Myxococcus hansupus: one gene and its partner. The protein of the gene in region 2 interacts with the protein of the main gene of each other region in a pairwise test. Links are inferred from orthologs where the notes say so. Each region holds a gene or a part of one and is shown on either strand. Other genes may lie near its edges.

Region 1 (7,790 bases), 5.0 Mb from region 2 along the record:
TCAGCGGCCGTCAGGGCCCGGCGTCTGGCAACGGGCCCTGGAGCTGGAATGTCTCCAGACGCGTCTGCGCCCCCGCGTCGCGGAGCCGCTGCACCAGCGGCGCGTCGTCCATCAGCGCGACATTCAGGGAGGACACGCCCTCCCCCATCCGGAGGAAGGCGTCCTCCAGCAGCGTCCGCGCATGCGCGGGTGACACGGCGAAGAAGGGGAACAGGGTGGGCCCGGAGGCGCGCAGGTCCATCATCCCCAGCCACTGGCGCCCGGGCGCCCGCGAGTCGACGAGCCCCAGCACCCGGTGCGACGCACGGGCCACGAAGCACGCCAGCTTGCCGGGCACCATCCGGAAGGCCTCCGTCAACGCGTCGCAGTCCTCTCGCGTCACCGGCACCAGGCGCCCCTCGGGTGACGCAGGGGGAAGCGCGTCCAGGTGCGCCCGCGTCACCCGCAGCGTGGTGGCCTCGCGCACCGGCCGCATGCCCAACGAGGTGTAGAGCGCGAGCGCGGGCACGTTGTCCCGCTTCACGTTGAGGCCCCAGCGGGCACACCCTTGTGCGCGCAGGTGCTCGGCCAGGTGCGCCATCATCGTCCGCCCCAGCCCCTTCCCTCGCGCGGACGGGGCCACCACCAACTGGCTCACGTACCCGAAAGTCCCCAGGGACTCCGCCACGCCGTAGGCCTCAACACCCCGGGGGCCCTCCGCGAGCAGGGCGAGGGGCGCGAGCTCCGCCGCCCACATGGACTCAGGAGGTGGGGGGTCATCCACCCCGAGCTCCAAGAAGAGCCGGGCAAAGACGGCGTGGTCCTCCAACCGACCTGGACGCACCACCCACGGCGATTCCGCGAAACCCACCTGAGCTCCCTTTCGTCGCGTGCTGTCAGAGATTACAGACGCCGAAAAGAAGGCAGCCCGACACCCCAAAGAGGTGCCGGGCCGCGGGTCTTCTCAAGGTGACTCACCGGAAGTGCTGAAGGGGTGGGGGGGAACCGCCTTCAGCCTCGCTTCGATGTGTCCCGCGTGTTCCTCTAGCAGTCGCCATGCCAGCCGCCTCGCGGTGAGAAACTCTAGTTTTCTCAAGCACTTGAAGGACTAACCGACGCTGGCCCTGCCCCATGGCTGCATTTCAGTGCTGCAATGGGGTTTCAGATGTGAAAAAGCCGAGTGATTTCAGCGGGTTCTCTTTTTCACCTATGAACCCGGCCATTTCGGATCTGAATCCATGGCCGCGGGAAAGTTACATAGGTGAGCCTCTCTCCTACTTCAGGGCTACTCCCGAGCCAGCTCACTGGGTGGCCGCAGGTTGAGCCGTTTCATCTTCCGCCAGAGGGTGGTGGAGGAAACGCCGAGTTCGTCCGCGACGCGCGCCAGGTCCACGCCGTGGCGCTCCAGGGCCTGGGTGATGGCGTGACGCTCCGCCTCTTCCACCACCTGGGCCAGCGTGGGCCCGGACTGGGCCGAGCGCCCCAGCCCCCCACCCTGCCCGTCCAGGAACGCGACGCTGGGGGTGCCATGGGCCGGCGTCATGCGGCCCTGGCGCAGGGGGAAGTCCTCGGGGAGCAGCTCGTGGGCTTCCGCGAGCGCGGCGGCCTGCTCCACCAGGTTCTCCAGCTCGCGCACGTTGCCCGGGAAGCCGTAGCTCATCAGGTGCGACACCGCGGCCGAGGACAAGCTCTTGGGGTTGGGGCTGCGCGCGTTGGCGCGCTCCAGGAAGTGCTCGGCCAGCGCGGGCACGTCCTCCAGGCGCTCCCGCAGCGGCGGCACGCGCAGGGCCACCACGTTGAGGCGGTAGTAGAGGTCCTGGCGGAAGCGCTTGTCGCGCACCTCCAGCTCGATGTCGCGGTTGGTGGCGGCGACGATGCGCACGTCCACGCGCAGCGCGGTGGACTCGCCCACGCGGCGGACCTCGCCCTCCTGGAGCGCGCGCAGCAGCTTCGACTGGAAGGTGGGGCTCGTCTCCGTCACCTCGTCGATGAAGAGCGTGCCGCCATCCGCCTCCTCGAAGAGGCCGCGGCGGGACTTCACCGCGCCGGTGAAGGCGCCCTTGGCGTGGCCGAAGAGCTCGCTCTCCAGCAGGGACTCGCTGATGGCGGCGCAGTTGACGGGCACGAAGGAGCGCGCCTTGCGGCGGCTGTGGGCATGGAGCGCGCGGGCCACCAGCTCCTTGCCCGTGCCGCTCTCGCCGTGAATGAGGACGGTGGCGTCGCTCTGCGCCACGCGAAAGAGCCGCGTGGTGAGCTCCCGCATCGCGGCGCTGCGGCCCACCAGCGCGGAGAGGCCGTGGCGCTGGTTGAAGTCCGTGGTGAGGTTGTCCACGTCGCGCTGCAGGCGCGCGCGCTCCAGGGCGCGCTCCACGCGGTAGCGCAGCTCGCTCTCCTTGAAGGGCTTGGTGACATAGTCGTAGGCCCCCAGCCGCATGGCCTCCACGGCGCTCTCGATGGAGCCGAAGGCCGTCATCATGATGACCTGGAGCCGGGGCGCCACCTCCAGCGCGCGACGCAGCAGCGTGAGCCCGTCCATGGGCTCCATCTTCAGGTCCGTCAGCAGCAGGTCGATGCTGCCGCTCCCGAGCTGGGCCAGGGCCTCCTCACCGGTGGCGGCCTCGAAGACGGTGTAGCCCTCCGCCCGGAGCAGCAGGGCGGTGGTGGCGCGCATGTTGCGCTGGTCATCCACGACGAGGAGACGGCCTCGGCTCGGCGGAGTGTGCGCTTCGGTCATGGGAAGGACGGAGGCTGCGACAGAGGCAGCCTGAAGGTGAAGGTGGTACCGCGACCCGGGATGCTGTCCACGGCGATTTCGCCCCGGTGCTCCTCGAGGATGCGCCTGACGACGGCCAGGCCCAGGCCGGTGCCCTGGGCCTTGGTGGTGAAGAAGGGTTCAAAGACGCGGTGGAGCAGCTCGGCAGGGATGCCCGGGCCCTGGTCCACCACGTCGATGCGAAGCTGCTCGCGCCCCGCATGGGCCTCGCGGCGCGCGCGCACCTGCACCAGCCCGCCCTGCGGCATGGACTGGATGGCGTTGACGGCCACGTTGACCAGCGCCTGCCGGATGAGGCGGCGGTCCATGGGCACCGGCGGCAACCCGGGCTCCACGTCGGACTGGATGAGGATGGAGCGGTCCGCCCCGCCGCCCTGCATGCGCGCCGCCTCCAGCGAGTCCTGGAGCACGCGCCCCAAGTCCTCCTGCTGGAGCACGGGGTCCCTGGGGCGCGTGTAGTCCAGCAGGTCCCCGACGATGCGGTTGAGCCGGTCGCTCTCCTCACCCAGGATGTCCAGCAGCATGGCCGCGTCCCCGCCGGGGACCAGCAGCCGGCGCAGCGACGCCACCGCGTTGAAGATGACGCCCAGCGGGTTGCGCACCTCGTGGGCGACAATCGCGGACAGCTCGCCCAGCGCGGCCAGCCGCTCCCGCTTCACCATCTCCGCGCGCGTGGCCGCCAGCTCCGCGTAGCTGGCCCACAGCGACTCGTACAGGCGCGCATTGGCGATGGACAGCGCGAGCTGGCCACACGTGGCCTCCGCCAGCTCAATCAGCTCCGGCCCGAAGGCCCGCGGCCCGCGCGTGTCGTCCACCACCACCACGCCGATGAGCTCCTCGCGCGAGGTCAGCGGCAGCGCGAGAATCGCCTTCTCGTCGAAGCGGTGCGCGAGCTCCGAATTGAAGCCTCCCTCCGCCGTGGACACGTCTTCCACGGCGATGGGCCTGCGGTCCCGGGCCACGCGCGCCGTCAGCCCATCTCCGTGCAGCGGCAGGACCACGGTGCGGAAGAAGTCCCGGTGGGCAATGGACGCCGCGGCGCCGCGCAGCACCCGGGCGCTCTCGTCGTAGAGGAGGATGTAGCAGTTGGACACGTCCAACAGCCGGACGAGGAAGTCCGCCGCCACGTCCAGGATGCTCGACGTCTCCAGCACCCCCGACGTGGTGCGCGCGAGGTCCAGGAGCAGGCGCGTCTCCGAGAGCTGCCGCGCGGACTCCGTGCGCAGGCGGCGCTGCTCCAACAGCGAGACCAGCAGCTCCGACAACGTGCCCAGCAGTTGCAGGTCCCGCGCGTCGAAGGCGTGGCCCGGCGCGCGCAGCACCTGGAGCGCGCCGCACACCTCTCCGCCGCGCGTCAGACACACCACCGCGCCCGTCCCGAGCCTGCCGCCGGACAGCTCCGCCAGGGACGCCTCCTGCGCGGGCGAGGACAACGCGCCCTCCGCGCGGCCCACCAGCACGGCCGTGAGCCGCGCGGCGTCCGCCGACGCCTCCAGCCCCACATGGGACGACAGCGCCAGCGCGCCCTCTGGAGGCAGCGACACGTGCAGGGCCGCGGCGCTGGCCTGCAGCAGGGACGCGACGCGCGCCAGGAAGTCCTCCTGCGAGGGCGGCGAAGGCTGCGCGACGAAGCGCGCCACCTGCGCCACCGACTCCATCTCCCAGCGGCCGCGCGCGCTGTCCGCCTGCACCCGCGCGTCCGTCAGCGCGGCGCTCACCACCTTGGCGAAGAGCATCAGCACCGAGCCATGGTGCGGCGCCACCCAGTGGCCCGCCACCCACAGCACCTCGGTTTGAGGGCCGCCCACGGGCAGGTAGACGTGGCTGGGAGCGGAGTGCTCCGCGCCACCGAACACGGGCCGCCCGTCCGCGAGCGACTCCAGGCCCAGTTGAGCGTCCTCGGGGAGCTGCGCCCCGTCGCGGGCCACCAGCCCCTCCCCTTCCCAGCGCAGCAGGCGGGCCCGGAAGCCCGCGGCCTCCAACCCCTTCAGCGCGACGCGGCGCACCGCGTCCTCGGAGTGCGCGGAGACCAGCCCCGCGGAGGTCTCCACCAGCCGCTCGGCCACCGACATCTCCGGAGGCCGCCCCTCCGTGGGGATGCAGTTGAGCAGCAACGCGGAGCCGCCGCCCTCCAGCTCGAGCCGGGACGTGAGGACGGCCACCTCCCGCGTGACGCCGTTGGCACACGGCACCTGGAACAACTGCGCGCTGGCGTCGAGCGGGGCGCCAGCCTCCACCCGCCGGTAGCGCTCGATGAGCCGGCTGCGGTCCTCCGGCTGGACGAAGTCCATGGCGGAGCGGCCTTCGACGTGCTCCCGCGCCAGGCCCACCATGGCGACGTACGCGTCGTTGGCGGCGAGCACGCGCCCGTCCGCCAACACCACCACGGGGTTGCGGAAAGGCTCGATGACGGTCCGAAGGTCCGCCTCGCTGTAGCGCTTGGTACTCATCCGCGACGCAGCACCCGCTTCTCTCCCACCCGGAGCGTCACCTTCTCCCGGTCGAAGTACTCGGACAGGGGGATGACGAACTTGCGGCTTTGCCCGACCATCTCCTTGAAGTCCTGGGTGGTAATCTCCTTCTTCTCACGCAGGTGGGCAACCAGACGCTCGCGCAAGGCCGTCAAGGCCCGGGCCTCGAACCAGAGCCCCTCCGTCACGCGCACCACCACGCCCTCCGCCACCAGGACGCCCAGCAACTCCTTCAGCCGGGCCTCCGGAAGCTGGAGTTTCTGCTCCAGTTCGGAGAGCGTGGGAGGCGCGAGCCCCGCCGCGGAGAGCTCCACCGCCAGCCGCGTCCGGGCGGCACTCTCTCCCAGGGTCAGCGTGCGGCCGCGCCCCTTGAGGCGCACCCCCTCTCGCTCCAGCTCCACCCGGCCTCCTTCCACCAGGGCCTGCAACACGCGCTGAAACACCCGCGCATCCAGGGGCGCGGACAACCGCTGCCGCAGCTCCTCGCGCGACAGGCTGTCACGCAGGGGCTCGCGCTCATGGAACGTGGCCAGCAGCGACAGGGCCCGGCCCTGCAAGCCCTCGAAGACTTCACCGGAGAGATACAGCCGCCGCTCCCGGTCGACGAGCAGCGCGCCGCCCCGCGCGCCCAGCAACTCCAGCGTGCGCGTCAGCACCCGAGGCCCCAGCGCCGAGCGGCCGAACAGCTCCGGCTGCGTCAGCCCCCGGTAGCCCGCCTGACGCAGCAGCCACGCCACCTGCGCCCCAGGGTCCGCCTCCAGCAGGGGCGCCACCAGCGCCGCGCTGCCCTTGCGCCGCCGGGTGGACGCGATGGAGAGGACGTGCCCCCCCGCCACCGTGGCGCCGCGCCCCGGCAGTGCCCGGGCGCCCCGCAGGATGAAGCGCTGCCCCACGAGCGCGCCCACCGGCGAGGCCAGCCGGAGCTGCGCCAGCGTCGTCTCGCCGGGCTCCAGGCGCTCCACGTCCAGCAGCGCCACCGTGGCCTCCACCTGCGCGGTGCCCAGGTGCAACAGCAGCTTCGTGCGGCGCGGCAGCGGCGCGGGCGCCGCGGGCAGCAGCGTCAACGCCACGTCCAGCATCGCCGTCTCGGGGAGCTCGCCCGCGCGCACCAGCACCATGCCCCGGTGCAGCGCCTCCGGCTCCACGCCCACCAGGTTCACCGCCGCGCGCTGCCCCGCCGTCACACGGCCCACCGCCTCGCCGTGACGCTGCACGCCGCGCACGCGCAAGGGACCGGGCAGGCCCGGCAGCAGTGACACCGCGTCCTCCACCGCCAGCGCGCCGGACAGCAGCGTGCCCGTCACCACGGTGCCAAAGCCCTTCATGGAGAAGACGCGGTCCACCGGGAGGAAAGAGGGGCCTTCCAACGGGCGCTCGGGCAGGGCCGCCGCGGCGCGGGAGAGCGCGGCGCGCAGCGCGTCCAGGCCCTCGCCGGACCTCGACGAGCACGCCACCACGGGCGCCTGCTCCAGGAAGGTCCCCACCGTGAGCGAGGCCAGGTCCGCCTCCACCAGTGCGCGCCACTCCGGGCCGAGCTCCGCCAGCGTGTCCGACTTGGTGAGCGCGATGACCCCCGCCTTCACGCCCAGCAGCCGGCAGATGTCCAGGTGCTCGCGCGTCTGGGGCATCACGCCCTCGTCCGCGGCCACCACCAAGACGGCCAGGTCCACGCCGCCAGCGCCGGCGGCCATGGCCTTCACGAAGCGCTCGTGACCGGGCACATCCACCACGCCCGCCACCGCGCCGTCATCCAGCGTCAGGTGGGCGAAGCCCAGCTCCAGGGTGATGCCACGGCGCTTCTCTTCCTTCAGCCGGTCGGTGTCGATGCCGGTGAGCACCTTCACCAGGGACGTCTTGCCATGGTCGATGTGGCCCGCCGTCCCGATAATCATGGCGTCACCACGCCAGGGCTCATGCGCCGGCCTTGTCCGGGTCCTCGTCGAAGCGCACGTCGCCCGTGGACGGCTCGTAATCCCACGGGAAGACCATGAGCGACGCGGTGGAGAGCGCGGAGTAGTCCGGCGAGAAGCCGCCCGGCTTCGTCACCAGGCACGCGGTGGCCACCTTCTTCGCGCCCGCCTCACGGGCCAGCGCGCTGGCCAGCTCCAGCGTGTCGCCGCTGGAGGCCACGTCGTCCACAATCAACACGCGGCGGCCCTTCAGCTCGGCGGGCATCTCCTCGGAGACCTGGGGCGCCTTCGACGACTTCGGCGCCCCGCTGCTCCGGTCCCGGCTCCGGCGGCTGATGCGCACGGGGAAGAACGGGCAGCCGAGCGCCCCGGCCAGCGCCCCACCCACGAAGACGCCTCCATGGGCCACGCCCACCACCACCTGGGGCTCGAAGGTCTCCTGGATGGAACCGGCGAGCTGCTGCACGGCGCGGTCGAACTCCTTCCAGGTCAGCTCCTTCACCCCCGAGGACGCGGAGCGGCCCCGTGACTGGTCCTTCCCCGTGGGCTGGCGCGGCGCTTCCACCTGGGGCGCCAGCACGAGGTCCTTTGGGATGGAGACGAGCTTCTCCGCCTGCCCCCGCGACGACGGAACAGGAGACTTCTTCGAAGAGGCCT
Region 2 (11,063 bases):
AGCGGCACGCCCGCGTTCAGGACCGCATCGGGCAGCGGGGACTGGATGGCGCAGTCGTTGGGTGACGTGTTGACGATGACGCGCACGGGCCGCTCCACGCAGCCTCGCAGTGAGGGGTCCTCGGGGTCCACCGCGCAGGCGGACAGCACCTGGGCGCCCGCCACGGACAGCACCGCGTTGATTGTCTCTCCCGCGCCCAGGGGCGTGGGCTCCACGTTGGTGGTCCAGATGGGGGCCAGCCACCGCTCCGTCTCCGGGTCGACGCAGGTCGCGCGCAGCGTGCTCGGAACGCCTTGCCGCAGCCGGGGGCTTTCGCTGGTGGGCAGCTCCATCTCACAGCGCGGCGGGAGGTTGGTGACCAGCCGCACCCGCACGCTGTCCACCGCGGCGTATCCCTGTCCGTCGACCACGCGCGCCGTCACCGCGTAGTCCCCGGGCGTGGTGAAGGTGTGCGTCAGCGCCGGGCCTCGCCCCAGGAGCCGGCCGGAGGGTGCCAGCGCCCACTCCACGACGTCGTCCAGGTTTCCCGGGCCGCCTTCGGCTTGGAAGTCCTGGGCGGTGGCGTGGAAGCGGACGGCCGCGCCATGCGGTGGGGCCTCGCCCTGCTTCACGAAGACCTCGTGGGACTCGGGCTGGGTGATGCGCACGGTGGGGGCCCGGGTGGCGCGCACCGTGACGCGCACGGTGGCGGAGGCGGAGACGCCGGTGTCCGGGTCCACCGCGGTGCAGCGGAGCGTGTCCTCTCCCGCGACGGACAGCGTCGCCCGCACCACGTCACCCGCGGGCAGCGGGCCGGACAGGACGGAGGCCCACTGCACCGCGCGGCCTCTCAGGCGCACGCCCTGCTCCGTCAGCGCCACGCATTCCAGCCCCAGCACCTCGCCCAGGTTGAACACGCTGCCCGGCGCGGGCCGCGCCACGGTGGCCACGGGGGCGCCCCTCGCGCGGACGTTCAAGGCCAGGGACGCGCTGGCGGCCAGCCCGCCGGTGTCCATGACGGACGCCGTCAGCAGTTGCTCACCCGGCTCCTGGAAGACGAGGGTGGCCCGCGCGCCGCGAGCGAGCTGGCCCTCGACGGACGTCACCCACAGCACGCTCGCGTTCAGCGCGGCGCCATCTTCCGCGTCCTCGACGACGGCCTCGACGTCCACGGGCTGGCCCACGCGCAGCGCGGTGATGTCCGAGGTGACGTGGAGCGACAGATGCGGGGCGGTGTTGGTGGGGGAGACTGGGGGCGGACGTCGCCGCGGCTCACAACCCCACACCGAAACGGCACAGAGGGCCACCAGGACGAGCCGCAGCTTCGAGGTGGCGCGATGTGCCACGGCGTTACATCCTTGGCAGGCAGACGCGGCCCGCCGGCGAAGTCCCACAGCGGCGTTGGCTTGGGCAGTCGCTGTCGGTCGAACACGTCACCGTGCAGGCGCCGCGGAGGCAGATGCCTTCCATCAGGCCCAGCTCGTGGCAGCCCGCGTTGCTGGTGCAGGGCGTGTCGAGCCTGCGCACGGCATGGCAACCCGCGAAGCGCGCGGCATCCGGCAGGCACCGCCCCGTCTGGCACGTGAATCCCGGCGCGCAGTGGGCCGCGCAATCCTCGTCTGGCGCGGCATGGGCCGCGGGGCGGCCATCGTCGTCGGAGCTGCACCGGGCAACGCAGGCGGCGGTGCCTTCGGGCAGGACTTCGCAGTGGCTCCCGGGGGCGCATTGCCAGTCGCCGGTGCACGGCGCGCAGAGCGGACCAGGTCCTTCGCAGCGGTTGCCCCTGCACGACAGGCCCGGGGCGCAGTGCGAGTTGCCGAAGCATTCGAGGCACTTCGAGTTGGGAGCGCACACCAGCCCCTCCTCGCAGCCGACCTCCTCGCAACCCAGGTTGAGGAGCTCCTCGTCCACCTCCAGGTCGACCTTGAGCTCCTTGCGCTCACCCGGTCCCGCGCAGGCCTCGGCGCGGGTGGCCGGGAAGCCCGTGGCCGACACATTCACCGTGTAGCAGCCGTCTGGCAGGGGGCCCACGCGCAGCCGGCCCTTCGCGTCCAGCAGGAGGCGCTGGAAGGGGGTGCCCTCCACGGAGACCTCGGCCGCCGACAGGCGAAAGCCGTTGGTCGTCTTCACCCGCATGTCGAAGAAGCCCGCGGGCGTGGGCGCCACCGGTTGCACCTGGATGGCCTGGCCGCCCATCACGTCCACGCGGACGCGCGCGGCCTTGTCGGCGGTGGCGACGATGAACAGCTCGGCGGGGCCCGCGGGGACGTTCTCCAGCGTGAAGCGGCCATCCTCTTCCACATGGCTGCTCATGCCGGGCTGGTCCACCAGGGACACCATGGCCACGGACGCGTCGCTCTCCGTGAGCTGCCCATGCACGGTGCCCACGCGGAAGGGCGCGTTCTCCAGGTTGCCGCAGGCCACGACACCTGACAGCAGCAGGGCGGTCCAGGCGATTTGAAACATCGAGCGCATCAGAAGCGGTATCCCGCGCCGGCCCATCCACCCGTGAAACCCACGGCCTGCCCCTGCCCGTCCACGACGACATACGTCAACATGAGCTGCGCCTGGGACATCAGCTCCAGCCGCTCACCCACGCGCCACACGATTCCGCCCACCACGCCGGGGCTGACGGTGAAATACCGCTGCCCTCGGGTGGCTGCCTCTACGTCAAAGGACCGCCCCAGGTACAGGCCGGCCACACGCGGCCCCGCGAACAGCGTCAGCCGCTCCCAACGCCAGAGGTAGGGCAGGGCGGCGCCCGCGGAGAACGTGGTGTAGCGGAACGGCACCTCGCTCGACGGGGTGAGACGCAGCTCCCGTCTGCCGGTGCTGAAGGCCGCGTCGAAGAGCAGGGCGAAGTCCTGGAGTGGTTGGTCCTCCAAGCGCAGGGACAGCGCCACCTCGGGGGCCACGGGCAGCAATTCGGCGCGGCTGTTCGCGTCCACGAAGGAGAACATCCCGCCCAGCAGCGACAGGGAGCGCCGTGGGAAGGCCTCCGCCAGCAGCCGCTCCAGGGGCAGCCGGTCGCCCACGGCCACGTCCACGTCGCGCCGCATGAGCAGCGAGTCGCCCTTGGTCAGCTCCACCGTGCGCTTGCCGGGCGTCACCGCGGCGCCACCGGGCAGCTCGGTGCGCGGCTCGCCGTCCACCTTCAACGTGAAGCCGTCCAGGCGCGGGTTGTAGGAGAACAGCTCCGGGCGGCCGGTCCGGGTGATGCTGCCGGAGAGCACCACCGGGTCCGCGCCCACCTCCAGGATTTCCGCCGACGGACGCTGTCGTCCTTCCGTGAAGGCGAAGGTGCGGCGGCGTGCGTGGTCATGGGCCTCGGTGGCGGTGACGGCGCCGTCGCCGTTGCGGTCCGCGGCGCCGCTCAAGCCGTCGATGAGGAAGTGGGTGTAGATGTCGTTGCGCAGGCCCTCGTCCTCGCGCGCCGTCTCCCCCCAGTCGCAGGCGGCGAACACCATGGACGCGCGCGACGACTCCTCCAGGGGGCGTGCGTAGAAGCCGGCCTTGATGCCCGCCAGCTCCGCCTTCAGCTCCTTGGGCAGCAGGGACTTGCCGCTGCCGCTGTGGCACGTGGCCAGCACCAGCATGCGCCTGCGGCTGGCCAGCCCGTCGAACTCCGCCTTCAGCGCGTCCATGCTCAGCGCCGTCTGGGGGATGTTGCGGTACGACGCGTCCCGCGTGACGAGGTAGCGCCGCAGCTCGCCCTTCGCGTCGCGCGCCAGCGTGCCGTGCGCGGAGAAGTAGACGACCACCACGTCGTCGGGCCGGTTCGCTTCCTTCTTGAGCTGCCGGAGCGCGGCGAGGATGGCCTCGCGTGTGGTGTCCTCGCGGCGCGTGAGCACGCGCACCTGGTCGAACTTGCCGCGCGCCGGGTCCTTGAGCGCCGCGCCGAGGTCCCTCGCGTCCTTGCCGGTGTAGCGCAGCCCCTGCCAGCGGGGGTCGTCGAACGAGGCGATGCCCACCAGCAGGGCCATCCGGCGCGGCTGATAGGCGCTGGACAGCGCGGACTCATCGAGCTTGAGCGGCACCATGCCGCCCTTCACACCCGAAGAGGGCGCCGCGCACGCGACCAGGCACGTCAGGAGGATGGGAAGGAGTCGCCTCACGAGGAACCGTTCAGGGACGATTCTGGCCGCTTCGGACCCGCACGTCGAACCGGATGATGGCCAGTTCGGAGCGCTCCCACGCCGGGTTTTCGCCCTCCAACAGTTCCCTGACGGCCTCCGCCGGAGGCGGCCGTCCCGCGGACCCGACCAGCCACAGCGTCACCGGCCCGGTTTCTCCCGCGAGGCTCACGCCCGCCAGGCCCTGAGGCCCTTGCAGGTCGTGCGTTCCCGCCACCAGCGGGAACTCGCCCAGCAGCTCCGGACGTTCGCCCTCCCGTTGTTCGAAGAGGAGGGCGGTGCCCGCTTCGGTGGCGTGGTAGCGCAGCAGCAGCACGTCCGAGTCCAGCACCGGGCCGCTCGGGTCCAGGCGCCGGAGCCCTCCACTCTGGTCGCGCGCCACCACGGACAGCTCCAGCGCGATGCGCGCCGCGCCGCCCTTCTGTCCCGTCCAGTTCGCGGACGAATCCTCCGAGCTGGCCACCCGCATGCGCGGGAGCAGGACCAGGGCGAGGACACAGGCCGCGAGGCCTCCCGCCACCAGGCCCCAGCGCCGGAGGCCGGGCCGCTGGGTGTGCAGCGCGCGGCGCACCCGGGCCAGGCCCACCTCGTCCAGCGGCGCCTCCGCGGCCGCGCGAGGGGCCAGTCCCAGAAGCAGCGCATCCACCTGTCCGTCGAGCAGCCCCGGGCCCGCGTGGGCGGCGAGGAACGCCTCGCAGGTGTCGCACGGGTGGGCCAGGTGCTCCGCGAAGTACCTCACGGTTTCGGCGTCCCGGTGGGCCAGGGCGAGCATCGCGCCGTCATCCAGGTGTCTCATGAGGACTCACTCCCACCGGCCGGCGAGGACTCGCCGCAGCAGCTCGCGCTTGATGCGAGACCGGAACCGCTCCAGCCGCATCGTCACCGCGCTTTTTCCCACGCCCAGCTTCTCGGCAATCTCCCGCGCGGACAGTTCACCCTCAATGTAGAAGAGGTGCACCGTCCGTTTCTCTTCGCCCTCCGGCAGCTCCGCGATGAGCTGCCGCACCACCTCGATGTCGCGCTCCAGTTGGAGGGCCTCGGGAAGGTGGGGGACCGTCTCCGGCTCCGGGTCCGCCACGTCCTCCTCCAGCCGCCGGGTGTTCGACTTCCGCTCCAGTCGCGTCCGGGCCCGGTTGCGGGCAATGGACAGCAGCCATGACTCGAAGGCCCCGGGCTCCTTCAGCCGAGGGAGCGCCCGGAATGCCCGGACGAACGTCTCCTGGATGACGTCTTCCACCTCATCCGGGTCCAGTGGAGCGAAGCCCCCCACCAGCCGCGCCACCTGTGGACGCGTGCGCCGGTAGAGCTCGCTGAAGGCAGACGCCTGCCCCAGCGATGCCCGCCGTACCCACTCCGTCAGTCCCTCCGACGCACCCACCTGTCCTCCAGACCCCCGCGAACAGCCTCCGGCCACAGCACCGGTGGGCGCCGCCGCTTCCCCGGAAGCAGGCAGGCAGCCTTCTTCTCGCTGGCACCGAGGGGGGCGCTGGGGGAAGAATGTCTCCGCGGCCGTTCATTTCAAAAAGGGACACTGCCATGCGCATCATCAACTTCAACGCCGGCCCGGCCGGTCTGCCACTGCCCGCCCTCGAGCGCGCTCGCGACGAGCTGCTCGACTTCCAGGGCTCCGGCATGTCGGTGATGGAGCACAGCCACCGCGGCCGGGAATACGAAGCCGTTCACGAGGAAGCCATCTCCTTGTTGACCCGGCTGTTGGGCATTCCCGACACCCACCAGGTCCTCTTCCTCACCGGAGGCGCTTCCCAGCAGTTCGCCCAGGTGCCAATGAACTTCCTGTCTCCGGGCACCTCCGCCGACTACCTCATGACGGGGGTGTGGAGCGAGAAGGCGTTCGACGAGGCGAAGTATTACGGCACGCCGCGCGTCGCGGTGAGCACGGCGCAGCCCGACAAGCGCTACACGCGCGTGCCGCGCCAGGACGAGCTGCGCCTGGACCCGAACGCCGCGTACGTCCACCTCACCAGCAACAACACCCTCTTCGGCACGCAGTGGCACACGTTCCCGGACGTGGGCGGCGTGCCGCTGGTGGCGGACATGAGCTCGGACTTCCTGTGGAAGGGCATCGACGTCAGCCGCTTCGGGCTCATCTACGCGGGCGCGCAGAAGAACCTCGGGCCGTCGGGCGTCACGCTGGTGGTGGCGGACAAGGCGTTCATCGCTCGCGGTCGCAAGGACATCCCGAAAATCTTCCGCTACAGCACGCACGCGGAGAACAACTCGCTCTACAACACGCCGCCCACCCTCGCGATCTACCTGGTGCGCAACGTGCTGGCCTGGGTGGAGTCCGTGGGCGGCCTCGCGCGGCTGGAGGAGTGGAATCGGGAAAAAGCCGCGCTGCTCTATGGTGCCATCGACCGGCACGCGGACTTCTTCCGCGGACCGGTGGAGCGCGATTCCCGTTCAGTGATGAACGTCGTCTTCCAGCTCCCCTCCGAAGCGTTGGATGCGGCCTTCGTCGCTGACGCAAAGCAGCAAGGAATGGTGGGGCTCAAGGGGCACCGCACGGCCGGAGGAATCCGCGTTTCCATGTACAACGCGGTGAGCGTGGAGAATGTGAGGACCTTGGTGTCCTTCATGGACCACTTCGTGAAGACACGCGGCTAGGCTGCGTCCAATCGCACGGATTACCCACACCCGGAGGATTCATGAAAACGACGCTGACCACTGTCGCGCTGTCCCTGCTGCTCGCCGTCCCGGCCTTCGCCAAGGATGTCGCGGGGGTGAAGTACCCGGAAACGGCCACCGTTGACGGCAAGGAGCTGAAGCTCAACGGCGTGGGCTTGCGCAAGAAGGTGGTGTTCAAGGTCTACACCGCGGGGCTCTACCTGGAGACGCCGTCGAAGGACGGCGCGGCCATCATCAGCTCCGATCAGATCAAGCGCGTGCGCATGTACATGCTGCGCGACCTGGACAAGAAGACCATCGTCGAGGCCATTGGTGACGGCTTCAAGAAGAACGCGGGCAGCAAGCTCGCGGAGCTCCAGCCCAAGCTGGACACCTTCAACGCGGCCATCCCGGACGTGAAGAGTGGTGACGAGCTCATCCTCACGTACATCCCCGGCAAGGGCACGCAGGTGTCCAGCAAGACGGGCAAGGAAATCTCCGTCGAGGGCAAGGACTTCTCCGACGCGCTCTTCTCCGTCTTCGTCGGGAAGAACCCGGTGGATGGCAGCCTGCGCGACGGGATGCTCGGCAAGGACTGAGTGACGCGCGCGCCTGACGCGCCGTGGGCGCCCCGTGTCTCCTGGTCGAGGCACGGGGCGTCGTCGTTTCAGGAGGCCGGGTGCAATGGGGCGGGCGCCCGTTCGTAGGCAAGGGTGACGGCCGCCGCTGCACGTGGGCGGGAGGTCTGATAGCAACCGGAGGGTTCGAAGGAGGTCGTCATGGGAATCTGTTCGTGGCTGATACTGGGCGGAATCGCGGGTTGGCTGGCCAGCATCATCAAGGGCACCAACGCGCGCATGGGCCTGTTCGCCAACATCGCCACCGGCATCGTCGGGAGCATGCTGGGTGGTTTCATCTTCAACCTGATGGGCGGCTCGGGTGTGACGGGCTTCAACCTCTGGTCGCTGCTGGTGGCGACGGTGGGCTCCGTCATCCTCATCAGCATCGTCCAGGCCATCCGGAAATGACGCCCGCCGCCGCGCCCCTGCTCAGAAGAGGCTAAGCTGGGGTGTGGGCGGCGGCTTCCGCTCCGGGCGCCGGAAGGTGTCCGGGGCCGTTTCGGTGACCCACGACGCGCGCAGGCCCACCTTCCGGGCCGCCGCGTCGAAGAGGCGGTGGATGGTCTCCGCGTAGAGGCCGTCCCCGCGCATCCGGTGTTTGAAGCGGCTGTCGTTGAGCTCGCCGCCGCGCGTTTCGCGGATGCGGTGGAGCACGCGCTCGGCGCGCAGCGGCAGCTTCGCGCGCAGGCGCTCCGCGAAGACGTCCTTCACTGGCCCGGGCAGTCGCACCAGGGTGTGGTGCGCGCGTTTCGCGCCGGCCTCTTTCGCCGCGGCCAGCACGCGGTGGATGTCCTCGTCGTTGAGGCCGGGGATGATGGGCGCCACCGACACCGCCACGTCGATGCCGGCCTCGGTGAGCCGCTGGATGGTGAGCAGCCTCCGCTGGGGGGAGGCGACGTAGGGCTCCATGGCCCGGGCCAGCTCCGCGTTGTGGAAGGGGAGGCTGATGCTCACCCACAGGCGCGCGTCGCGTGCGAGCCGCTGGAGCACGTCCAGGTCGCGCTCCACGAGCACGCCCTTGGTGATGATGCCCACCGGGTTGCGGTACTCCGCGCAGACCTCCAGGCAGCCGCGCGTCAGGCGCAGGGACGCCTCCAGCGGCTGGTAGCAGTCGGTGACGCCGCTGAAGACGACCGTCTCGCCCTTCCAGGAGGGTTTCTCGAAGGCCTCGCGCAGCAGCTCCGGCGCGCGGGGCTTCACCACCAGCTTCGTTTCGAAGTCGGTGCCCGCGCCCAGGTCCAGGTACTGGTGCGTGGGCCGCGCGTAGCAGTACGCGCAGGCGTGGAGACAGCCCCGGTACGGGTTGACGCTCCAGTTGAAGCCCACGTCCGGGCTGTCGTTGTGTGACAGCACCTGTCGGCTGTGGTCCTCGAGGACCTCCAGCTTCGACGGTGGGATTTCGTCCAGGTACTCCACCGCGGTGCTCGCCCACGGGTTGGGCGGATTGTCGATGGGGCGTGCCTTCACACGCCTACCGTGGGCCTGAAAGCACGTTCAGTCAAGGGCCCGCGCACAATGAAAAGGGGAACCCCCTGCAGAGGGTTCCCCGATGACGCCATCCGGATGGCGGTGCGGCTGGGTTCGACGGCTTACCAGGTGCGGACGAGGAGCTTCTGGACGCCGACCGACGTGCCATTGTTACGCACGTACAGCCGCGCACCGAGCCACGCGCAGTTGAGGTTCATGTTGTTGTGCGAACCGTTGGCGGGGACGGTGCCACTGAGGCTGTTGCCGCCGCAGTAGGCGGTGTACGGCGTTGCAACGGACGACGGGTTCTCGATGGTGAACGGGGTGGTGCCAAACAGCCACGCCGAAAAGTCCCGCGTCTGCCCCGCGTCGACGTAGGCGGACTCAGCGGCCTGCGCCACATCCCCCAGCTCCGGCTGCTGCATCGCCTGCTCTTCCTCCGGCGTGTACTCCCCACCGCAACCCACGACCGCCAGAGACAGCAGACCCACAACTCCCAACGTATTGAACTTCTTCATGACTTCCCCCTCATTGCGAGTTGTCCCCGATTTGGGGACGCGCGCTGTGTATGGGGGTTTTCACGTATTGTAAATGGTGTGTTTCTGACACCGGGTGGGGTGAGATTGATTGCGGGGGGCGGTGCATTGAGACGTCAAACATCCCGGCGTGTTGTCGACGGAGGCATCCCCACCGGCTGGTGAAACCCGTCGCCATCGATCTTGGCGACGCGAATTCGCTCACGTTGTCACGGTGCCCGCTCAGCGCCGCCTTGGGGTATGTTCGCCCCGCGCTCGGGCCGGTGTGCGTGTCCCAGGGGGATTGAATCGATGCCTGTGCGCTGGATGCCGTTAGCCCTATTGCTCAGCCAACTGTTACCTGTGCTTGCGAGCGCGGAGCCATTGCCGTCGCCAGGGTGGGGGCTGCTGCTCTCTGGCGGAGGAGGTCTTTTCGCTGGCAGGAACGAAAACACGCGTGGCGCACTTCTGAGCGCCCACCTGCTCGTGGAGACGCCCCTGGGCCTGGAGGTCGGGCTCGCGTTGCAGTGGGGACGCAGATTCAGGACAACCCTGGCCGTGGATTCGGTCACGTCCACGCAAGACGAACCCCGGGAGCGCCCGTGGGCTTCGTTCCGGGGGATTGCTGGAGAGGCTCGCTACCGTTTCTTCCGGGACCGGCGCGTCTCGCCCTGGGTGGCACTGCGCGTGGGACGCAGCACCTCTAGCAAGATCAACACGGACTCGCATCCCCCCTACCAATACACCAACTCGCACCTGGCCCTGGCCGCGGGCGGCGGCCTGGAGTTCCGAATCCATGGCCTGCTAGGCCTCACCTTGGCCGGGTATTTCCAAAGCTGTGACATCAACACCCGGCCCCATGACAACATCTGTACGGGGGCGGGGCCGACGGTGGTGCTCAGCCCGCATCTGCGCTTCTGACAAGGCCCTGGCGTCTCACGGCAGCAGGAGTCTCCATGCTCGGTGATGCCGCGGCCTCCGGCACGAGACGCGCTCGTGCCGGAGGCCCGTCCGGAGTTACATGTTCGAGGTGGGGCGTGCGCACGGGGAGCAGTTCCCGCATGAGAACGAGCCGTCCGAATGAATCACACAGTCGTAGCAGCTCCAGCATGACTGGGCCGAAACGTCCACACGAACACCGGACGGGTCCGTCATCACGCCGGACGTGCAGTCCTGCACCACCCCATCGTGATGCAGCGTCATTGCGCCATCATCCTGACGCTCGATGCGAAACTCGGTGTTCACGGCGTCCCCGCAGCCCAGCAACGTTGCGATGCACAGGGCTGCGGCGGGCAAGAGAAGTCGCTTCATGGTTTGAACTCCTGGGGTGTAGGGAAGGCATGCCACTGTGGCACAACTGGATTTGAGCCGCGAGGGCAGGTCGTTTCGATGTTTGTCCTTGCGAGGGCGTTGTCGCTCGAACAAACATCGCAGATGAGGTGCCCTGGCATTGAGCTGGCGTTCCTCCCGTAGGGAGTCGCATGTCCTTTCGATTCGTCGCCGTAGGTCTTCTCGTCTCCTTCCTGGGAGTCTTTGGCTGTGCCCACACGCCGTCATCCGCTGTCGAGACGTCGTCGCCGGCGGGCTCACCTTGGGATCGGGAGTGGGTGGTCTGGGCGGAGGAGGATGCGGTCCGCATCGCCGCGTGGCGGGGGCATCCCCGGATGGAGGGGCGCTTTCACGAGGAGGCCGCCGACGACATCCAGGCCTTCTTCCAGCATCCC

The links.
Region 1: the proteins of serC (region 2) and selB interact in binary tests that used the Escherichia coli proteins (3 or more experiments, as listed by UniProt). The link is inferred for Myxococcus hansupus from one-to-one orthologs.

The regions. Positions count from the first base shown.
Region 1 is NZ_CP012109.1:7,305,476-7,313,265, forward strand. Bases 4,658-7,603 are described here. They hold selB (selenocysteine-specific translation elongation factor), read right to left. Parts: upstream 7,116-7,603; coding sequence 5,199-7,115; downstream 4,658-5,198. Other genes in these bases: A176_RS28565 (ATP-binding protein), read right to left, coding at 4,658-5,202; A176_RS28575 (phosphoribosyltransferase), read right to left, coding at 7,135-7,603. Also shown: A176_RS28555 (GNAT family N-acetyltransferase), read right to left, coding at 11-850; A176_RS28560 (sigma-54-dependent transcriptional regulator), read right to left, coding at 1,265-2,713; more of A176_RS28565, read right to left, coding at 2,710-4,657; more of A176_RS28575, read right to left, coding at 7,604-7,790. UniProt on the Escherichia coli protein: Translation factor necessary for the incorporation of selenocysteine into proteins. It probably replaces EF-Tu for the insertion of selenocysteine directed by the UGA codon. SelB binds GTP and GDP.
Region 2 is NZ_CP012109.1:2,279,847-2,290,909, forward strand. Bases 4,830-7,692 are described here. They hold serC (3-phosphoserine/phosphohydroxythreonine transaminase), read left to right. Parts: upstream 4,830-5,648; coding sequence 5,649-6,737; downstream 6,738-7,692. Other genes in these bases: A176_RS09400 (hypothetical protein), read right to left, coding at 4,830-4,908; A176_RS09405 (RNA polymerase sigma factor), read right to left, coding at 4,915-5,490; A176_RS09415 (chalcone isomerase family protein), read left to right, coding at 6,779-7,336; A176_RS09420 (GlsB/YeaQ/YmgE family stress response membrane protein), read left to right, coding at 7,517-7,692. In the rest of the region: A176_RS09385 (hypothetical protein), read right to left, coding at 1-1,325; A176_RS09390 (carboxypeptidase-like regulatory domain-containing protein), read right to left, coding at 1,330-2,454; A176_RS09395 (caspase family protein), read right to left, coding at 2,454-4,094; more of A176_RS09400, read right to left, coding at 4,105-4,829; more of A176_RS09420, read left to right, coding at 7,693-7,765; A176_RS09425 (PA0069 family radical SAM protein), read right to left, coding at 7,787-8,824; A176_RS09430 (hypothetical protein), read right to left, coding at 8,947-9,342; A176_RS09435 (hypothetical protein), read left to right, coding at 9,898-10,260; A176_RS09440 (hypothetical protein), read right to left, coding at 10,357-10,650; A176_RS09445 (DUF2314 domain-containing protein), read left to right, coding at 10,821-11,063. UniProt on the Escherichia coli protein: Catalyzes the reversible conversion of 3-phosphohydroxypyruvate to phosphoserine and of 3-hydroxy-2-oxo-4-phosphonooxybutanoate to phosphohydroxythreonine. Is involved in both pyridoxine and serine biosynthesis.